Regions from separate parts of the Enterobacter sp. CP102 genome, predicted to be linked through region 1. Evidence: predicted binding sites of a transcription regulator. Region 1 holds the regulator's gene; the other holds the start of a gene.
The links. Region 1 encodes PurR, which represses purine synthesis genes. Its sites were predicted from a motif close to CANGCAAACGTTTGCNTG; they were not measured.
Positions count from the first base shown of each region.

Region 2: the regulator PurR is predicted to act here: its motif matches at 4,060-4,077, upstream of glyA (serine hydroxymethyltransferase).

Region 1 is NZ_CP104014.1:1,994,743-2,003,440, forward strand. Features, by position in the region: gene N1249_RS09370 (hypothetical protein) at 1-181, shown strand, start outside; tRNA gene N1249_RS09375 (tRNA-Val) at 286-362, opposite strand; tRNA gene N1249_RS09380 (tRNA-Val) at 367-443, opposite strand; gene mdtK (MdtK family multidrug efflux MATE transporter) at 597-1,970, opposite strand; gene N1249_RS09390 (riboflavin synthase) at 2,195-2,833, shown strand; gene cfa (cyclopropane fatty acyl phospholipid synthase) at 2,866-4,014, opposite strand; gene punC (purine nucleoside transporter PunC) at 4,316-5,515, opposite strand; gene punR (DNA-binding transcriptional activator PunR) at 5,631-6,542, shown strand; gene purR (HTH-type transcriptional repressor PurR) at 6,559-7,584, opposite strand; gene N1249_RS09415 (YnhF family membrane protein) at 7,882-7,971, shown strand; gene N1249_RS09420 (MFS transporter) at 8,136-8,698, shown strand, end outside.
Region 2 is NZ_CP104014.1:3,446,402-3,455,099, forward strand. Features, by position in the region: gene csiE (stationary phase inducible protein CsiE) at 1-818, shown strand, start outside; gene N1249_RS16200 (3-phenylpropionate MFS transporter) at 819-1,958, opposite strand; gene N1249_RS16205 (DoxX family protein) at 2,216-2,638, shown strand; gene glyA (serine hydroxymethyltransferase) at 2,690-3,943, opposite strand; gene hmpA (NO-inducible flavohemoprotein) at 4,248-5,438, shown strand; gene glnB (nitrogen regulatory protein P-II) at 5,519-5,857, opposite strand; gene glrR (two-component system response regulator GlrR) at 5,938-7,275, opposite strand; gene qseG (two-component system QseEF-associated lipoprotein QseG) at 7,272-8,030, opposite strand; gene qseE (two component system sensor histidine kinase QseE/GlrK) at 8,027-8,698, opposite strand, start outside.

The DNA.
Region 1 (8,698 bases):
GAAAATAATATTCCAGTCATTCGCAACTATCAGAGTTGACGATAAACTCTATGAAGCAAAAAAAGCTATTGATAACAATAAATACTGCGATGATGTATTCGTTACTGAAGATGGTACGCCGGGTACCCCTGCTCGGGGATGGATAACGAATGTTATTGTAGGGCAGCATTCCGTCGTATAAGCATAAATGTATGCTGCAGAGAAGCCAGATGGAAGCTTTATGCAAGTACAGAATTTGTCTTAAGAAAAAATAAGAAGGAATTTTGCACCATTTCAGGACTGAAATGGTGCGTCCGAGTGGACTCGAACCACCGACCCCCACCATGTCAAGGTGGTGCTCTAACCAACTGAGCTACGGACGCAGAATGGTGCGTTCAATTGGACTCGAACCAACGACCCCCACCATGTCAAGGTGGTGCTCTAACCAACTGAGCTATGAACGCAACGTGTTGTCGGCGACAACGGGGACGAATATTAGCGGCACTGTCCGGATGAGGCAAGAGGGAAAATGCAATTTTCTCTCAGATTTCACGCGATTGCTTTATTCCCGCGCAAAATGAAGAGAAAGTAGCCGCCCGCCAGCGGCTACTGTGTATTTAACGTGCAGCGCGCTGCAAAATCACGGCCGAAGGCTGACGTTGCAGGAAGCGCATACGCAGCATCATCAGGATAGCAGCTGATGTTAAGCCGATGATAAAGCCCATCCAGAATCCGGCTGGCCCCATACGGTCAACCACCAGGTCGGTCAGCGCCAGTATATAGCCAGCAGGCAGCCCCAGAACCCAATACGCCGTAAAGGTGATAAAGAAGATGGAGCGCGTGTCTTTATACCCACGCAGGATCCCGCTGCCGATAACCTGAATCGAATCTGAAATCTGGTACACCGCTGCCAGCAGCATCAGGTGCGACGCCAGGAGAACCACTTCCGGGTTGTCGTTATAGAGCAGGGCAATCTGCTCACGCAGTGCGACGGTAAACAGCGCGGTACACATCGCCATACAGACCCCCACGCCTAACCCGGTACGCGCTGCCGTTTGTGCATCAATGGTTGAACCTTGCCCCAGACGGAAGCCGACGCGGATGGTAACCGCAGCTGCCAGTGACAACGGCATCACGAACATCAGCGAACTAAAGTTCAGCGCTATCTGGTGCCCGGCTACGTTAATAATGCCCAGCGGAGAGACCAGCAGTGCAACCACTGCGAACAGCGTCACTTCAAAGAACAGCGCCAGCGCAATAGGCAGCCCGAGCTGCACAAGACGGGTCACGACAGCCATATCCGGCTTGCTGAAAGATTCATCGTTACGGATATCGCGCATGGAGCGCGCGCGTTTGACATAGGTCATCATGCTAAAGAACATTACCCAGTACACCGCCGCCGTCGCCACACCACAACCGACACCACCCAGTTCAGGCATCCCGAAGTGCCCGTAGATAAAGATGTAGTTCACCGGAATATTCACCAGCAGGCCGATGAAACCCATCACCATGCCAGGCTTGGTTTTTGCCAGCCCTTCGCACTGATTACGCGCCACCTGGAAGAACAGATATCCCGGCGCGCCCCACAGTAACGCGCGCAAATAACCCACGGCTTTATCCGCGAGGGCAGGGTCGATGTTATGCATGGAGCGGATGATATGACCTGCGTTCCACAGCACCACCATAATCAGCACGGAGACCGCACCCGCCAGCCAGAATCCCTGACGCACCTGGTGCGCGATACGCTCGCGGCGGCCGGAGCCGTTCAGCTGGGCGATAACCGGAGTCAGGGCCAGCAACAGGCCATGGCCAAAGAGAATGGCCGGCAGCCAGATAGAGGTTCCGATTGCAACGGCGGCCATATCGGTGGCGCTATAGCCACCTGCCATCACCGTATCCACAAATCCCATTGCGGTTTGGGCAACCTGCGCGATGATCACTGGTATAGCCAGTGCCAACAACTGACGCGCTTCATTCATGTACTTCTGCACGTGAACACCTTTGTATTGTAGTTATTTGAGAGACTAAAAAAGCCGCCGTTACTGGCAGCAAGAAGAAAATGCAGGGGGATGGCAGCTATTGTAGCGGGCTTTAACTAATTATCTAGTGAAAAAATCGCCAGAAAATGCGCTGCACTGGCAACCTGTTTTTCCAACTGTTATTGTGGTGGGATTAAACGGTGTCAGCACCGTCCGAAGAAACAGGAGTTGTAAGCATGTTTACTGGTATTGTTCAGGGCACGGCTAAACTGGTGTCCATTGATGAAAAACCCAATTTCCGCACCCATGTTGTCGAGCTGCCGGAATATATGCTCGATGGCCTGGAAACCGGGGCATCGGTTGCGCATAACGGCTGCTGCCTGACGGTCACTGAAATTAACGGCAATCACATCAGCTTTGATTTAATGAAAGAAACGCTGCGCATCACCAATCTGGGTGAGCTGGTGGTTGGCGATACCGTAAACGTAGAGCGTGCGGCGAAGTTCAACGATGAGATCGGTGGGCATCTGATGTCTGGCCATATCATGACGACGGCTGAAGTTGCGAAAATCCTGACCTCTGAAAATAACCGCCAAATCTGGTTTAAAGTGCAGGATACGACATTAATGAAATACATCCTGTATAAAGGATTTATTGGCATTGATGGTATTAGCCTGACGGTTGGCGAAGTGACACCAACGCGTTTTTGCGTGCATTTAATTCCTGAAACATTACAGCGCACTACGCTGGGTGCTAAAAAACTGGGGCATCGCGTAAATATCGAAATAGATCCGCAAACGCAGGCGGTTGTGGATACCGTCGAGCGCGTGCTGGCGGCAAAAGAAGCCGCAATAATAAAATCTGAAGAAGAATAAAAAAATAACCCCGGCTATCCGGGGTTATTTTTTTAGCGGGCGACCCGCAAACCGTGTTCAACACCACGGCTGAAGACCACCTGCCATAGCTGTATATCACGCGCCCTGAATGCGCCTGCACAGGCGTTAAGGTAATACGTGAACATCCGTTTGAATCGTTCGGAATAGTTGTCAGCAATCTCCGGCCAGGCACTGAGAAAACGCGACTGCCATGCCATCAACGTGGTGTCGTAATCTGCGCCGAAGTTATGCCAGTCTTCCACAATAAAGTGGGGTTCGCAGGCGTTCGCAATCTGGCGAACCGACGGTAAACAGCCATTCGGAAAGATGTATTTGTTGATCCAGGGATCAACGCTATGGTCGGTCTTTTTCGAACCTATGGTGTGTAGCAGGAAGATGCCATCCGGTTTCAGGTTACGGTCTGCCACCGAAAAATAGGTGTTGTAGTTTTTCGGCCCAACGTGTTCGAACATCCCGACAGAGACAATGCGGTCGAACTGATCGTTCAGCTCACGGTAATCCTGGAGCAGAATATTGACGTCGAGGTCGTGACAGCGCTCCTGCGCCATTTTCTGCTGTTCCGCAGAGATGGTCACACCCACCACGCTGACACCGTAGTTTTTCGCCATATAGTACGCAAGACCACCCCAGCCGCAGCCGATATCCAGCACGCGCATCCCCGGCTGTAACTGCAATTTCTCGCAGATCAGACGCAATTTTGCCTGCTGTGCATCCTCAAGCGTGGTGGCCTCTTTCCAGTAGGCGCATGAGTATTGCATGTAAGGGTCAAGCATCCGGCTAAAGAGGTCATTACCCAGATCGTAATGCTCTTTACCCACGATCCATGCCCGTTTTTTGCTTTGCAGGTTGAACAAGCGGGCAGACGCGACACGCAGGGTATCTTTCACATTGCGGGGTAGCTGGCTTTCCAGCCCTGCACGTAAAACGCTTGAGAAAAAGATATCCAGCCGTTCGCAGTCCCACCAGCCATCCATATAGCTTTCACCCAGCCCTAACGATCCCTCCTGCAATACACGTTTGAAAAAGTCGGGATGTTTGATCTGGGGGTCGGATGGGGAAGACCCGTTAATAGTGATGCCTGCACGACTCAATAATTCACTGACGATCCGGGACCAGTTGTCGTCCGGAACGCGGACTTCTTCTATACACGATGAACTCATAGCTTCTCCATCACCTTGCTGTGATTAGAACCTTCAAACAGCGTAGACGCTTTTCTTGGTTTGTGAGAAATCTCACGGTATTACGCCCCGTGAGGCTAGTATCCGACGTAGAACAGAGGAAGGGAGATAGCCCTTGCCGAAAGGCCTTCCATGGTAAAACGGGAGCACTCCGGCTCCCGTTAACACTTAATATTTATCGTATTTAATCGAACCAAATTTAGTATAGGCCTCAAAATTTGGTGATTCAACAGAAAACTCTTAGCAACCTAATCACTGAAATGTAACATAATTGCTGGCGCGATTATGCGTGAGATGTTTCAGCCTGGCCTGCCGTATTTTCCTCACGGTGTGCCGATGACTGCATGTGATAGCCGATGCCAGCAAGGGCAACGGTCACCAACATCACACTGGTGGTGGTAAGCAGCGGCGTCGCAATCAGTGCCGATACTACCAGGCTTGCCAGGAAGCACAGCCCCAGTTGCAGTGTGTTCTGCAAGGCTGCCGCACGGCCCGTAGCCTGCGGGAATGGGCGTAAAGCCTGCGCCACTACAATCGGATAAATGGCACCGTTAGCAATCGCCATCACACAGAACGGGATCAGGATTTCTACCAGACCTGCGCCCGGAATAAAGCCGACGGCCCAGGTACCCACAACGCTTAACGCATACAGTACCAGCAGCCAGGGTAACATCTGCTGACCCTGCCATTTTTGCAGCGCCGCGCGGCAACCGTAACCACCTACCAGGAAGGCGATGGTCTGTGGAACATAGCTCAGGCCGATGGCGGCCGGGCTGTAACCCATCTCATGCAGAATAAAGGGGGAGCCGGTCAGCCATGCGAAGAAGCTGGCGGAGCAGGCAGCGTAGATAAGCACGTTGCCGCGGTACGCTTTGGTGCGCAGCAAAGAGGTAAAGGTAATCGGCTTCGCTTCCGGGTGCGTCTCTTTTTTATGCGCGGGTTTCAGGGCGAATGCGGGCAGCATCAGCACCAGAGTGATGGCAAACAGGGTGGCGAAAATCGCCTGCCAGTCGAAGTGCGCCAGGATCCAGCTGCCCAGCAAGGGAGCCAGCGCAGGGGAAAGGCCAACCAGCGGCATAATGGTGGCAAAAATCCGGTTAGTCCGTGAGGCCGGATAGTAATCCGTCACCAGCGCCTGCCAGGTGACCGCTGCGGCACAAACGCCGACGGCCTGAACAAAACGCAGCACCAGTAGCCAGGTCGCGTCGCGTACCCACAGCATCCCAAGGCAGCCCACGGCAAAAATGGCCAGGCCCAGTAACAGCACCGGTTTACGACCAAAACGATCAGAGAGCGGTCCCCACAGCAGCTGCGCAAAGGCAAACCCGGCGAGGAACAAACTCAGGCTGGCGCTGATGGCTGCGGCAGGCGTTTGCAAATCTTCCTGCATGGCGGCGAATGCGGGTAAGTACATATCGGTAGCTAAAAAGCCCAGCACGCTTAAGCCGCCGAGCCAGACTAAAAAACCTTTCCTGGGTTGCATTGTTTTATTCTCCTTAAGGAGGCAGGTGTACGTTGGCGCAGAGTGTAGGGAGTGCAAAGCAGCTTGTGAAACGCTAATATTTGGCGGGTGCATTCAAATTTTTTGCAGGCAGAAAATGTGGTCAGATTATTCTCTTGAAGTTGTGGATGCTGTCGCCCGTAATGGCAGCTTCAGCGGAGCCGCGCAGGAACTCCACCGCGTCCCCTCGGCCATCAGCTACACGGTGCGTCAGCTTGAGGAATGGCTGGCGGTTCCGCTGTTTGAACGCCGCCATCGCGACGTGGAGTTAACGCCTGCCGGGGCGTGGTTTTTGAAAGAAGGGCGTTCTGTTATCAAAAAAATGCAGATCACCCGTGAACAGTGTCAGCAGATTGCAAACGGCTGGCGAGGGCATCTGTCTATTGCAGTGGATAACATCGTCAAACCCGAACGTACCCGGCAGATGATTGTCGATTTTTATCGCCACTTCTCCGATGTCGAGCTGCGGGTATCCCAGGAAGTCTTTAACGGTGTCTGGGATGCACTGGCAGACGGCAGGGCAGAGATGGCGATCGGCGCAACACAGGCCATACCCGTAGGGGGACGTTACGCATTTCGCGATATGGGAATGTTAAGCTGGAAATGCGTGGTGGCAAGCGATCACCCGCTGGCGGCAATGCCGGGACCGTTAAGTGACGATACCTTGCGTAACTGGCCCTCGCTGGTGCTGGAAGATACGTCACGCTCGCTACCCAAGCGTGTAACCTGGCTGCTGGATAACCAGCGGCGGGTGATTGCGCCAGACTGGGAGTCGTCCGCGACCTGCCTCACTGCCGGGTTATGTGTGGCGATGGTGCCGGTCCATTTTGCCAGACCACGAATCGATGCCGGAGAGTGGGTTGCTCTTGAGCTGGAAAACCCGTTCCCGGACGCGGCATGTTGTCTGACCTGGCAGCAAAGCGATGTATCGCCCGCGATGGCGTGGCTGCTGGATTATCTGGGAGACAGTGAAACGCTGAACAGGGAGTGGTTACGGGAGCCAGATTAACTGGCTCCGTACACGATTAACGGCGGTAGTCGCGGAAAGGACCATCCGCAACGGAGCGACGCTCAATAAGACGCGGGTGGACTTCAATTGACTGTGACTCTTCACGTTTGTTAACGATCCTGTCCATCAGCATATTGAAGGCAGTTTCACCCAGAGAATCTTTCGGCTGGTGAATGGTGGTCAGCGCCGGAGTGAAGAAACGCGCGTTGCGCACGTTGTCATACCCGATCACAGAAATATCCTGCGGTACGCGCAGACCCAGCTCATCGGCAGCACAAAGCGCACCCATTGCCATAATATCGCCGCCGCAGAAGACGGCAGTCGGACGATGCGGCTGGGAGACAATCTGCTGCATCGCGCGATAACCGGATTCAGGCTCAAAGTCACCCTGAACAATCCAGTTTTCCGGTACGGTGATCAGCGCTTCTTCCATGGCTTTCATAAACCCGGCCAGACGGCCTGCACCGGTGTTACGCTCCAGCGGGCCCGGGATCACGCCGATCTCGCGGTGACCGCGTTCCACCAGATAACGACCGGCCATGTAGCCGCCTTCGAAGGCGTTATCGATAACGGAATCGGTAAAATCGGCGCGCGCTTCACCCCAGTCCATCACCACCATCGGGATGTGCCGATACTCTTCCAGCATCGAGAGCACAGATTCCGGGTATTCAGAACACATGACCAGCAGGCCATCCACGCGTTTTTGCGCCATCATCGACAGGTACGCGCGCTGTTTCTCAAGGTTGTTCCACGCGTTACCCAGGATCAGGGTATAGCCTTTCTGGAAGCAGTTTTTCTCGACCGCTTCGATGATCTCTGCGAAATACGCAGCTTCACTGCTGGTGGCCAGCAAACCAATGGATTTGGTGTGATTAACTTTCAGACTACGCGCGACCGCACTTGGCGAATAGTGCAGTTCTTTGATCGCCGCCCAGACGGCATTACGCGTCTCTTCCGCTACAAAACGGGTTTTGTTAATTACATGTGATACGGTTGTAGTGGAAACGTTTGCGCGTTTTGCCACGTCTTTAATTGTTGCCATTAAATGTCACTCCAGACCATATCCTAAGCTCCTGAAAAACTTGAAGGTAAACGTTTGCCTTCTCTCACCCTTATCACGCAATCTGGAATTGCGACACGCCGGGAAAACGACACAGGACGTCAGGAGGGGGTCAATGGCCGGTACGCTAATAAATTTAGCGTGGAATTTTGTCCTATCTTGATGAAAAGGGGAAGAGCAAAAGTGGATATCAGTTTAAATCCAGGAAGATTTTTGACGTAAACTGTGTAAAAATGAGCAAGCTCACTTTTCGTAAGGTGATTAAAAGGAGAAAAATTGATGAGTACCGATCTTAAGTTTTCGCTGACGACCACCGTTATCGTGCTGGCTCTGATTGTTGCCGCGGGTCTGACGGCTGTATTGCACTGATTCAAACGGGGGGAGAACGCTCTCCCTCCGGATTTTCCCCGATTGTTACTTCTCCGGCAAAAATCTTTTGCCAAATTGTTAACTTCTCATTTTTTGTGATTGGTGTCATGCTTTTGACTTCTTTGTTCTGTGTCGCGGTACGACACGGCATCCGGAGTTGACTCATGAAAATCAATTTTCCACTGCTGGCCCTGGCGATTGGCGCTTTTGGGATTGGCACCACCGAATTTTCCCCGATGGGGTTATTGCCTGTTATCGCCCGGGGTGTGGACGTCTCTATCCCTGCGGCCGGTATGTTGATTAGCGCCTACGCAATTGGTGTGATGGTAGGGGCACCGTTAATGACGCTGCTGCTTTCACACCGTGCGCGCCGTAATGCGCTGATTTTCCTGATGGCCATTTTTACGCTGGGGAATGTGCTTTCTGCGCTTTCACCGGATTACACCACGCTGATGCTGTCACGTATCCTGACCAGCCTTAACCACGGTGCTTTCTTCGGACTGGGTTCGGTGGTTGCCGCAAGCGTGGTGCCTAAACATAAGCAGGCCAGCGCCGTGGCAACCATGTTCATGGGCCTGACCATCGCCAATATCGGCGGTGTCCCTGCGGCCACGTGGCTGGGTGAAGCCATCGGCTGGCGTATGTCGTTCCTGGCAACCGCTGCACTGGGTGTGATTGCGATGGTCGCACTGTTCTTCTCGTTGCCAAAAGGCAGCGCTGGTGAACG
Region 2 (8,698 bases), 1.5 Mb from region 1:
TCTTTTTGCAATATTGTCTGATTCAACATCATCAGGGTAATACGCCGCACTTCACCCACGTCCAGCGCAACTGGGCGCAGTCCAGGGGTGAGTATTTTACGGCGCAGGAGATTGTTCGCCACTGGAAACGTCGTGTACCCGCCGCGCCGCACATCGATGAGCAACTGTTTTTGTCGCTGCTGTTCATGATGCTGCGCACCCCCGATCCGGTTATGGACAAGCACCAGCAGGACCAGCGTTTGCGCCGCACCATTGTCCGCATGATTGCGCGCTTTCGGGCGCAGACCGGGATGAATTTCAGCGACGAGCAAGGGCTGACCGATCAGCTTTATATCCACCTTGCTCAGGCGCTTGACCGCTCTTTGTTTGATATCGGCATCGATAACAGCCTGCCGGAAGAGATCCATCGTCTTTACCCGCGCCTGCTGCGCACAACCAAAGAGTCGCTGTTTGAGCTGGAAGCGGAATTCGGGCTGCGTTTTTCCGAGGAAGAGATGAGCCTGGTGGCGGTGATTTTTGGTGCCTGGCTGATGCAGGAGAACGATCTGCACGAAAAACAGGTCGTGCTGTTAACGGGGGATGATAAAGAGTGCGAGGCGTTAATTGAGCAACAGCTTCGGGAACTGACGCTGCTGCCGCTCAATATTCGCTATCTGACGTTACAGGCTTTTCAGAAGGAGGGAGCACCGCGTGAAGCCTCACTGGTTATCACTCCCTACCCCACGGCGCTGCCGTTGTTCTCACCGCCGCTGATCCATGCCGTTGAGACACTCAATGCGCAGCAGCAAGAACATATTCGCGCCATGCTGGAGTCGTAATCAGACCCGTGCCGCCACTTTTGGACGTACCACCATTGCGGGCAGCGCAACGAGTGCCATGACCCAGAATACGCCGTGGCCGAGCTGCTGATACAGGAAGCCCGCAAATACCGTCATCACGGCAATACTGCCGCCCATCGCGACGGCTGAATAGACCGCCTGCAAGCGAATAACATCCCCACCTTCCCGGGCTGAGATATAGCGCATGGCAGCCAGATGGCACACCGTGAAGGTGCCACAGTGCAGGATTTGCGCCACGATAAGCCACGGCAGTTCTGTCGTCCAGCCCATAATGCCCCAGCGCGCCACACCACAGACGGCAGAAAGCAGCAGCAGGTCGCGAGCGCCAAAGCGACGGAACAGTTTTTTGCTCAGGGCAAAGATAATCACCTCAGCAACCACGCCAAGCGACCAGAGATACCCCACGGCTGAAGCCGAGTACCCTGCCCCCTGCCAGTAAATCGCGCTAAAACCGTAATAGGCTGCATGTGCTCCCTGAAGCAGACACACGCACGCCAGAAAACGCCAGCTTTGGACAACCAACGCCCGCCAGGCTGGCCAGCCTGCGCTCTCCTGATGGCGGCTTTCGCCCTGCGGCATCACGGAAGGGCGCAATAACATACCCAGCAGCATCGAGGCGATCCCGACGCTCAACAGCGCCAGAATGGCGCGATAGTCGTAGAGACTGACCAGCTTGCCCACCAGTGCCGAACCAATGACAAAGGCAATCGATCCCCACAGGCGTACGCGGCCATAATCCATGGTTATCTGTTTTTGCCAGGTATTCGCCAGCGCATCCGTCAGCGGCACCAGCGGAGAGAAGAACAGGTTGAAGCCCACCATCACTACCATCAACCAGGCAAACTGATGACTGACCCAGAAGCAAGTCATAAAGACCAGCGTCAGCAGCGCCAGGATACGGACAGCTTTAATCAGTAAGGAGGGATCGCTGACGCGTGGCGCAATTAACAGACTTCCCAGAAAACGCGCAACCAGCCCGGCGCCCAGCAACACGCCAATGGTTTCCGGCGTAAGGTCAATCCCTTTGAGCCAGACGCTCCAGAAAGGCAGGAAAATACCGTAGCTAAAAAAGTAGGTGAAATAGCTGAGCGCCAGCCAGCGTGTGGAATGCAAAACCATGAATTCCTCCTGAAATGGAGGCGATAGTCTGTCGTTAAATGTAAGCCAGCGCAAGTGACTATTAACAAGCAAATAACACCCACACTTCACAGGGCTTAGAGGGCGCAATGATCTCTATTTTATCGCCCCGGGTCACCATGCTGAACGGTGAAAAATGAATATCATCCTTACGGCTGATTTATGAAGAAAAGCTGAATGGCAGGCTGCCGGTTTGTGTATTAGTTTTAAATCAGGTCCCACCGAAAAAAGAGCCTGCTATGAACTCTCTACGTTATTTTGATTTCGGCCAGTCTCGTCACTTGTTGTTGCTGATTGCCCGTATCGCGATTGTTGTGCTGTTTATTATTTTTGGCTTTCCGAAAATGACCGGCTTTAGCGGCACGGTGCAATATATGACATCCCTTGGCGCGCCAGCGCCCATGCTGGCAGCCATTATCGCAGTGGTGATGGAGGTCCCCGCGGCTATTCTTATCGTGCTGGGCTTTTTCACCCGCCCTATTGCCGTGCTCTTTATTTTCTACACGCTGGGAACGGCGGTGATTGGCCACCATTACTGGAGTTTGACCGGTGATGCTGTAGTGCCAAATATGATTAACTTCTACAAGAACGTCAGTATTGCTGGCGCGTTTATTTTGCTGGCGATAACCGGGCCTGGCGCAATATCCCTCGACAGGCGTTAAACAAAAAAAGGCCGCAATCGCGGCCTTTTTTATTTCTGCAAAGCAGGATAATTATGCGTAAACCGGGAAACGTGCGCAGATATCCAGAACTTTACCTTTAACGCGCTCGATAACCGCTTCGTCGTTGATATTGTCCAGAACGTCACACATCCAGCCAGCCAGCTCTGTCACTTCCGCTTCTTTAAAGCCACGGCGAGTCACAGCCGGAGAACCGATACGGATACCGGAGGTCACAAACGGGCTCTTCGGATCGTTTGGTACGCTGTTTTTATTCACGGTGATGTTAGCGCGGCCCAGGGCAGCGTCAGCTTCTTTACCGGTCAGGTTTTTATCAACCAGATCCAGCAGGAACAGGTGGTTTTCAGTACCGCCAGAAACCACTTTGTAGCCACGGTTCAGGAACACTTCCACCATCGCTTTAGCGTTTTTAGCAACCTGCTGCTGATAAACCTTGAACTCAGGCTCCATCGCTTCTTTCAGCGCAACCGCTTTACCCGCGATGACGTGCATCAGTGGGCCGCCCTGCGCGCTTGGGAACACAGCAGAGTTCAGTTTTTTGTACAGCTCTTCATCACCGCCCTTCGCCAGGATCAGGCCGCCACGCGGACCCGCCAGGGTTTTGTGGGTGGTGGTGGTCACGACATGAGCATGCGGAACCGGGTTCGGGTAAACGTCTGCGGCAATCAGACCGGCAACGTGCGCCATATCCACGAACAGATATGCACCGATGCTGTCAGCGATTTCACGCATTTTTGCCCAGTCAACCACGCCAGAGTATGCAGAGAAGCCGCCGATGATCATCTTCGGCTTGTGCTCTTTGGCCTGCTTCGCCATGTCTTCGTAATCAATTTTACCGGACTCATCGATACCGTAAGGAATGATGTTGTACAGCTTGCCAGAGAAGTTAACCGGGGAACCGTGAGTCAGGTGACCGCCTTGCGCCAGGTTCATACCCAGAACGGTATCACCCGGTTGCAGCAGTGCGGTGTAAACAGCGAAGTTAGCCTGAGAGCCTGAGTGCGGCTGCACGTTAGCGTAGTCTGCGCCAAACAGCGCTTTTGCGCGGTCGATAGCCAGCTGCTCAACGATATCAACGTATTCGCAACCGCCGTAGTAGCGCTTGCCCGGGTAACCTTCAGCATATTTGTTGGTCAGCTGAGAACCCTGCGCCTGCATAACGCGCGGGCTGGTGTAGTTTTCGGAGGCGATCAGTTCGATGTGCTCTTCCTGACGTACTTTTTCCTGCTCCATAGCCTGCCACAGTTCGGCATCATAATCGGCAATGTTCATTTCACGCTTTAACATCCGCATCTCCTGACTCAGCTAACAATAAAATTTTGGCCTGAAAAGGCAGTCCTGTTGGACGACGGGCAACAGTATAACTGATTAGTTCTGCGATAACAGGTCTTGACAAACGATTTTACGCAAACGTTTTCCTCCACGCCACGCAAGGGTTTGAGGAATAAAGCTCTCACCATTTTCAACGGATTTCTTTTCAGGTTTGTGATGCATATTTTTCACGATGCAAAGAACCATTTACAACGCAGGGGTATTTTTTATAAGATGCATTTAAAATACATTATTAAAGTAACATCTAAAGGAAGCTGCTATGCTCGACGCTCAAACCATCGCTACCGTTAAGGCTACTATTCCCCTGCTGGTTGAAACCGGTCCTAAACTTACCGCCCATTTCTACGATCGTATGTTCACGCATAACCCGGAGCTCAAAGAGATTTTCAACATGAGCAACCAGCGTAACGGCGATCAGCGCGAAGCGTTGTTTAACGCCATCGCCGCGTATGCCAGCAATATCGAAAACCTGGCGGCACTGCTGCCTGCGGTAGAGAAAATTGCGCAGAAACATACCAGCTTCCAGATCAAACCAGAGCAGTACAACATCGTTGGCGGTCACCTGCTGGCAACGCTCGATGAGATGTTCAGCCCGGGTCAGGAAGTGCTGGACGCATGGGGTAAAGCCTACGGCGTGCTGGCAAACGTCTTTATTAACCGCGAAGCACAGATCTACAGTGAAAACGCCAGTAAAAACGGCGGCTGGGAAGGCACTCGCGCATTCCGTATTGTCGAAAAAACGCCACGCAGCGCGCTGATTACCAGCTTTGAATTTGAACCTGTGGATGGCAAGCCGGTGGCAGAATATCAGCCGGGCCAGTATCTGGGCGTGTGGCTGAAACCCGAAGGTTTCCCGCACCAGGAGATCCGCCAGTACTCTCTGACCCGTAAGCCTGACGGTAAAGGCTACCGCATTGCCGTGAAACGCGAAGACGGCGGCCAGGTCTCGACCTGGCTGCACAACGAAGCCAGTGTCGGTGATGTGGTACATCTGGCCGCACCGGCAGGTGATTTCTTTATGGCCGTTGACGCCAATACCCCGGTGACGCTTATCTCCGCAGGTGTTGGTCAAACACCAATGCTGGCGATGCTGGATACACTGGCGGAAGCTCACCACAGCGCGCAGGTGAACTGGTTCCACGCTGCGGAAAATGGCGACGTTCATGCCTTTGCGGATGAAGTGAAAACGCTGGCGGCAGATCTGCCACGCTTTAGCGCACACACCTGGTATCGTCTGCCAACCGATGCCGATCGTGCAGCTGCGCGTTTCGACAGCGAAGGTTTGATTGATTTAAGCCAGCATGAAGGGGCGTTCAGCGCACCGGATATGCAGTTCTATGTGTGTGGCCCGGTGGCGTTTATGCAGTATGCCGCGAAGCAGCTGGTAGACCTGGGTGTGAATAAAGACAGCATTCATTACGAGTGTTTCGGGCCGCATAAAGTGCTGTAATCGCCCGGCGGCGCTTCGCTTGCACGGGCCTACGAAGGGTTTTGTAGGCCGGGTAAGCGCAGCGCCACCCGGCAAGAATGTTAAATCGCCGCGTCGTCTTCTTCACCGGTACGGATACGGATCACGCGCGCCACGTCAAAGACGAAAATTTTACCGTCGCCAATTTTGCCCGTCTGCGCCGTGCGGATAATGGTATCCACACACGTATCCACGATGTCATCGCTCACCACGATTTCGATTTTCACTTTTGGCAGAAAGTCGACCATGTACTCTGCACCACGGTACAGTTCGGTGTGGCCTTTCTGGCGACCAAAACCTTTCACCTCTGTTACGGTCATCCCGGTGATGCCGACTTCAGCCAGCGCTTCACGTACATCATCCAGTTTGAAAGGTTTAATAATCGCATCAATCTTTTTCATGGTGGGTCCTTAAACTCTTGCCAGTAAGCTGCCTCGTAATCGGTTGCTCACAGTATCATATTCATTCGGCTTTTGCGGTACTACTCTTTAAAATCGTTCGCTTCCAGCTCGTGCCGCGACAGCAGTTTGTAGAATTCGGTGCGGTTACGCCCCGCCATGCGCGCCGCATGGGTTACGTTGCCTTTGGTAATTTGCAGCAGCTTACGCAAATAATTCAGCTCAAACTGGTTACGCGCTTCCGCGAAAGTCGGCAGTGCCGTATTTTCCCCTTCGAGCGCCTGCTCCACCAGCGCATCGCTGATCACCGGCGACGAGGTGAGTGCCACACACTGCTCGATAACGTTGACCAACTGACGCACGTTCCCCGGCCAGCTGGCGGTCATCAGGCGTTTCATGGCATCGGTAGAAAAGGCACGGACGAAGGGTTTATGGCGATCGGCAGACTGGCGCAGCAAATGGTTCGCCAGCAGCGGAATATCTTCCGCACGCTCGGCAAGCGCGGGGATTTTCAGGTTCACGACGTTCAGACGGTAGTAAAGGTCTTCACGGAACTCGTTACGCGCCATCACTTTCGGCAAATCACGGTGGGTCGCTGAAATGATACGCACGTTGATGTCGATATCGCGGTTACTGCCCAGCGGGCGCACTTTGCGTTCCTGCAACACGCGCAGCAGTTTGACCTGCAACGGCGCAGGCATATCGCCAATTTCATCAAGGAATAGCGTGCCGCCTTCTGCGGCCTGGAACAGCCCTTCCCTGCTGCTCACTGCGCCGGTAAAGGCCCCGCGCGCGTGACCAAACAGCTCAGACTCCAGCAGCTGTTCCGGCAGTGCGCCACAGTTAATGGCGATAAAGGCATTCTTGCTGCGCGGGCTGGCATTGTGGATAGCCTGCGCCAGGATCTCTTTCCCGGTTCCGCTCTGGCCGTTAATCAGCACGCTGACGTCAGACTGCGCCACCATCCTTGCCTGTTCGAGCAGGCGTAACATCACGGGGCTGCGGGTCACGATAGATTCCCGCCAGGCTTCATCACCAGATGGTGCGGCGTGTTCAAGCGCGCTGTCGATAGCTTTATAAAGCGCGTCTTTATCGACGGGTTTGGTCAGAAAACTGAATACGCCCTGCTGCGTGGCAGCGACCGCATCGGGGATAGAGCCGTGGGCGGTGAGGATGATAACCGGCATCCCTGGCTGCTGCTTCTGGATCTCCGCAAACAGCTGCATCCCGTCCATTTCGTCCATGCGCAAATCGCTAATCACCAGGTCTATCTTTTCGCGACTGAGCACTTTCAGCCCTTCCTGCCCGCTTTCGGCGGTGACCACGCTATAGCCTTCGCTGACCAGACGCATTCCCAGCAGTTTTAACAATCCAGGGTCGTCGTCCACCAGCAAGAGATGGGCAGGTTTGCGGCTTGTCATGGCTTCACATCCTCTTGTTTCGTGTCGCTATCCTGATCCGGCGAGGTGGATGGCGAACTCCCCTTTGATCCATCAGGCAGGTAGTTGCTCGCCGGTTTACGCGTCGAAAGCTGTCTTTCGATGTCGGTCAGGTTTTCAAGCTTGCGCGTGGTGGTATCAAGCTGAGCGCGTAAATAATCCTGCTGCTGGCGCAGCGTATCGAGTTCAGCATCGCTGGACTGCTGCAATTTACTGTAGCGTGAGCGCTCCTCAGCCAGCTGAAGTTGCTGTACCTGCCCGTCCCGCCAGAGCTGATAGACCGGGCGCACCTGCGCCGGAATACTGGCTGCCAGCCCGTCCAGGCGTGAGGTATTAGCACGACGTTCTACAGGCGTAATTTTGGCATCAGCCAGTAAAATGGCGCGTTTAAACGCGTCCTGCCAGGTGTCATCGTCCCACATCGCCGCCCGGGCGCGTGCCGTTGTCGGTGCAAGGCGCTGCGAGCAATCTATGCCGCGCAACCAGAACAGCGGATTTGTTTCAACATCATGTCCCGATAAATTCCAGATATCGTCACATCCCGTTGTCAGAAAATCGGCCAGCTGATTCTCTGGCCATCTTGCATCCTGTTTATCACTGATGGCACTCGTTGGTGCATGGGAAACGCAGCCTGCCAGCAGAAGACATGGCAGACCCAGGCGTAATTTTTTGCTGGAAAACACCGCGCGCACTGCGCGGGAAAAGACGTGTGACATACTCACCAGACATAGATTCATTGTATTGATTTTTCCGGCCCAAGAGGCAGTTCGATACGAAAGCACACATCCGAGCGTTCGTCACTGGCGATATTGAGCTCACCCTGCATTCGCCGTATGCAGTCGCGGGCAATACTCAGCCCCAAACCGCTTCCTTTAACCGCACCTTTTCGCTGATGGCTCCCCTGGAAAAAGGGTTCGAAAATCATCGCTTTTTCATCATCAGGGATCGGGGTTCCCGTATTGGCTACGTCAATAAACACGCGCGAGCCATTGGTGTAGCTGCGGATATAAATGTTACCGGATTCAGTACCATAGTGCACCGCATTGGAATAAAGATTATCCAGCACGCTCATTAACAACATCGGCTCGGCAAAACAGACTGACTCGCCAAGCTCCACTTCGGTATGCATCATTTTAGCTCTTGCTGGCAGGCTGTGTGCGGAGATAACCATATCCACTAACGGCTCAATCGCGACTTTCTCCAGAACCACCGCGCCATCAGCCAGTTTGCGGTTGTAATCCAGCAGTTGCTCGATAAGCTTTTGCAAATTACGGCTGCTGGCATCCAGGATCTCGACTATCTCTTTTTGTTCGACGGTTAATGGCCCTGCGACCTCGTCAGCCAGCAGCTCTGTGCCTTCGCGCATACTGGCGAGCGGTGTTTTGAGTTCATGGGAAATATGGCG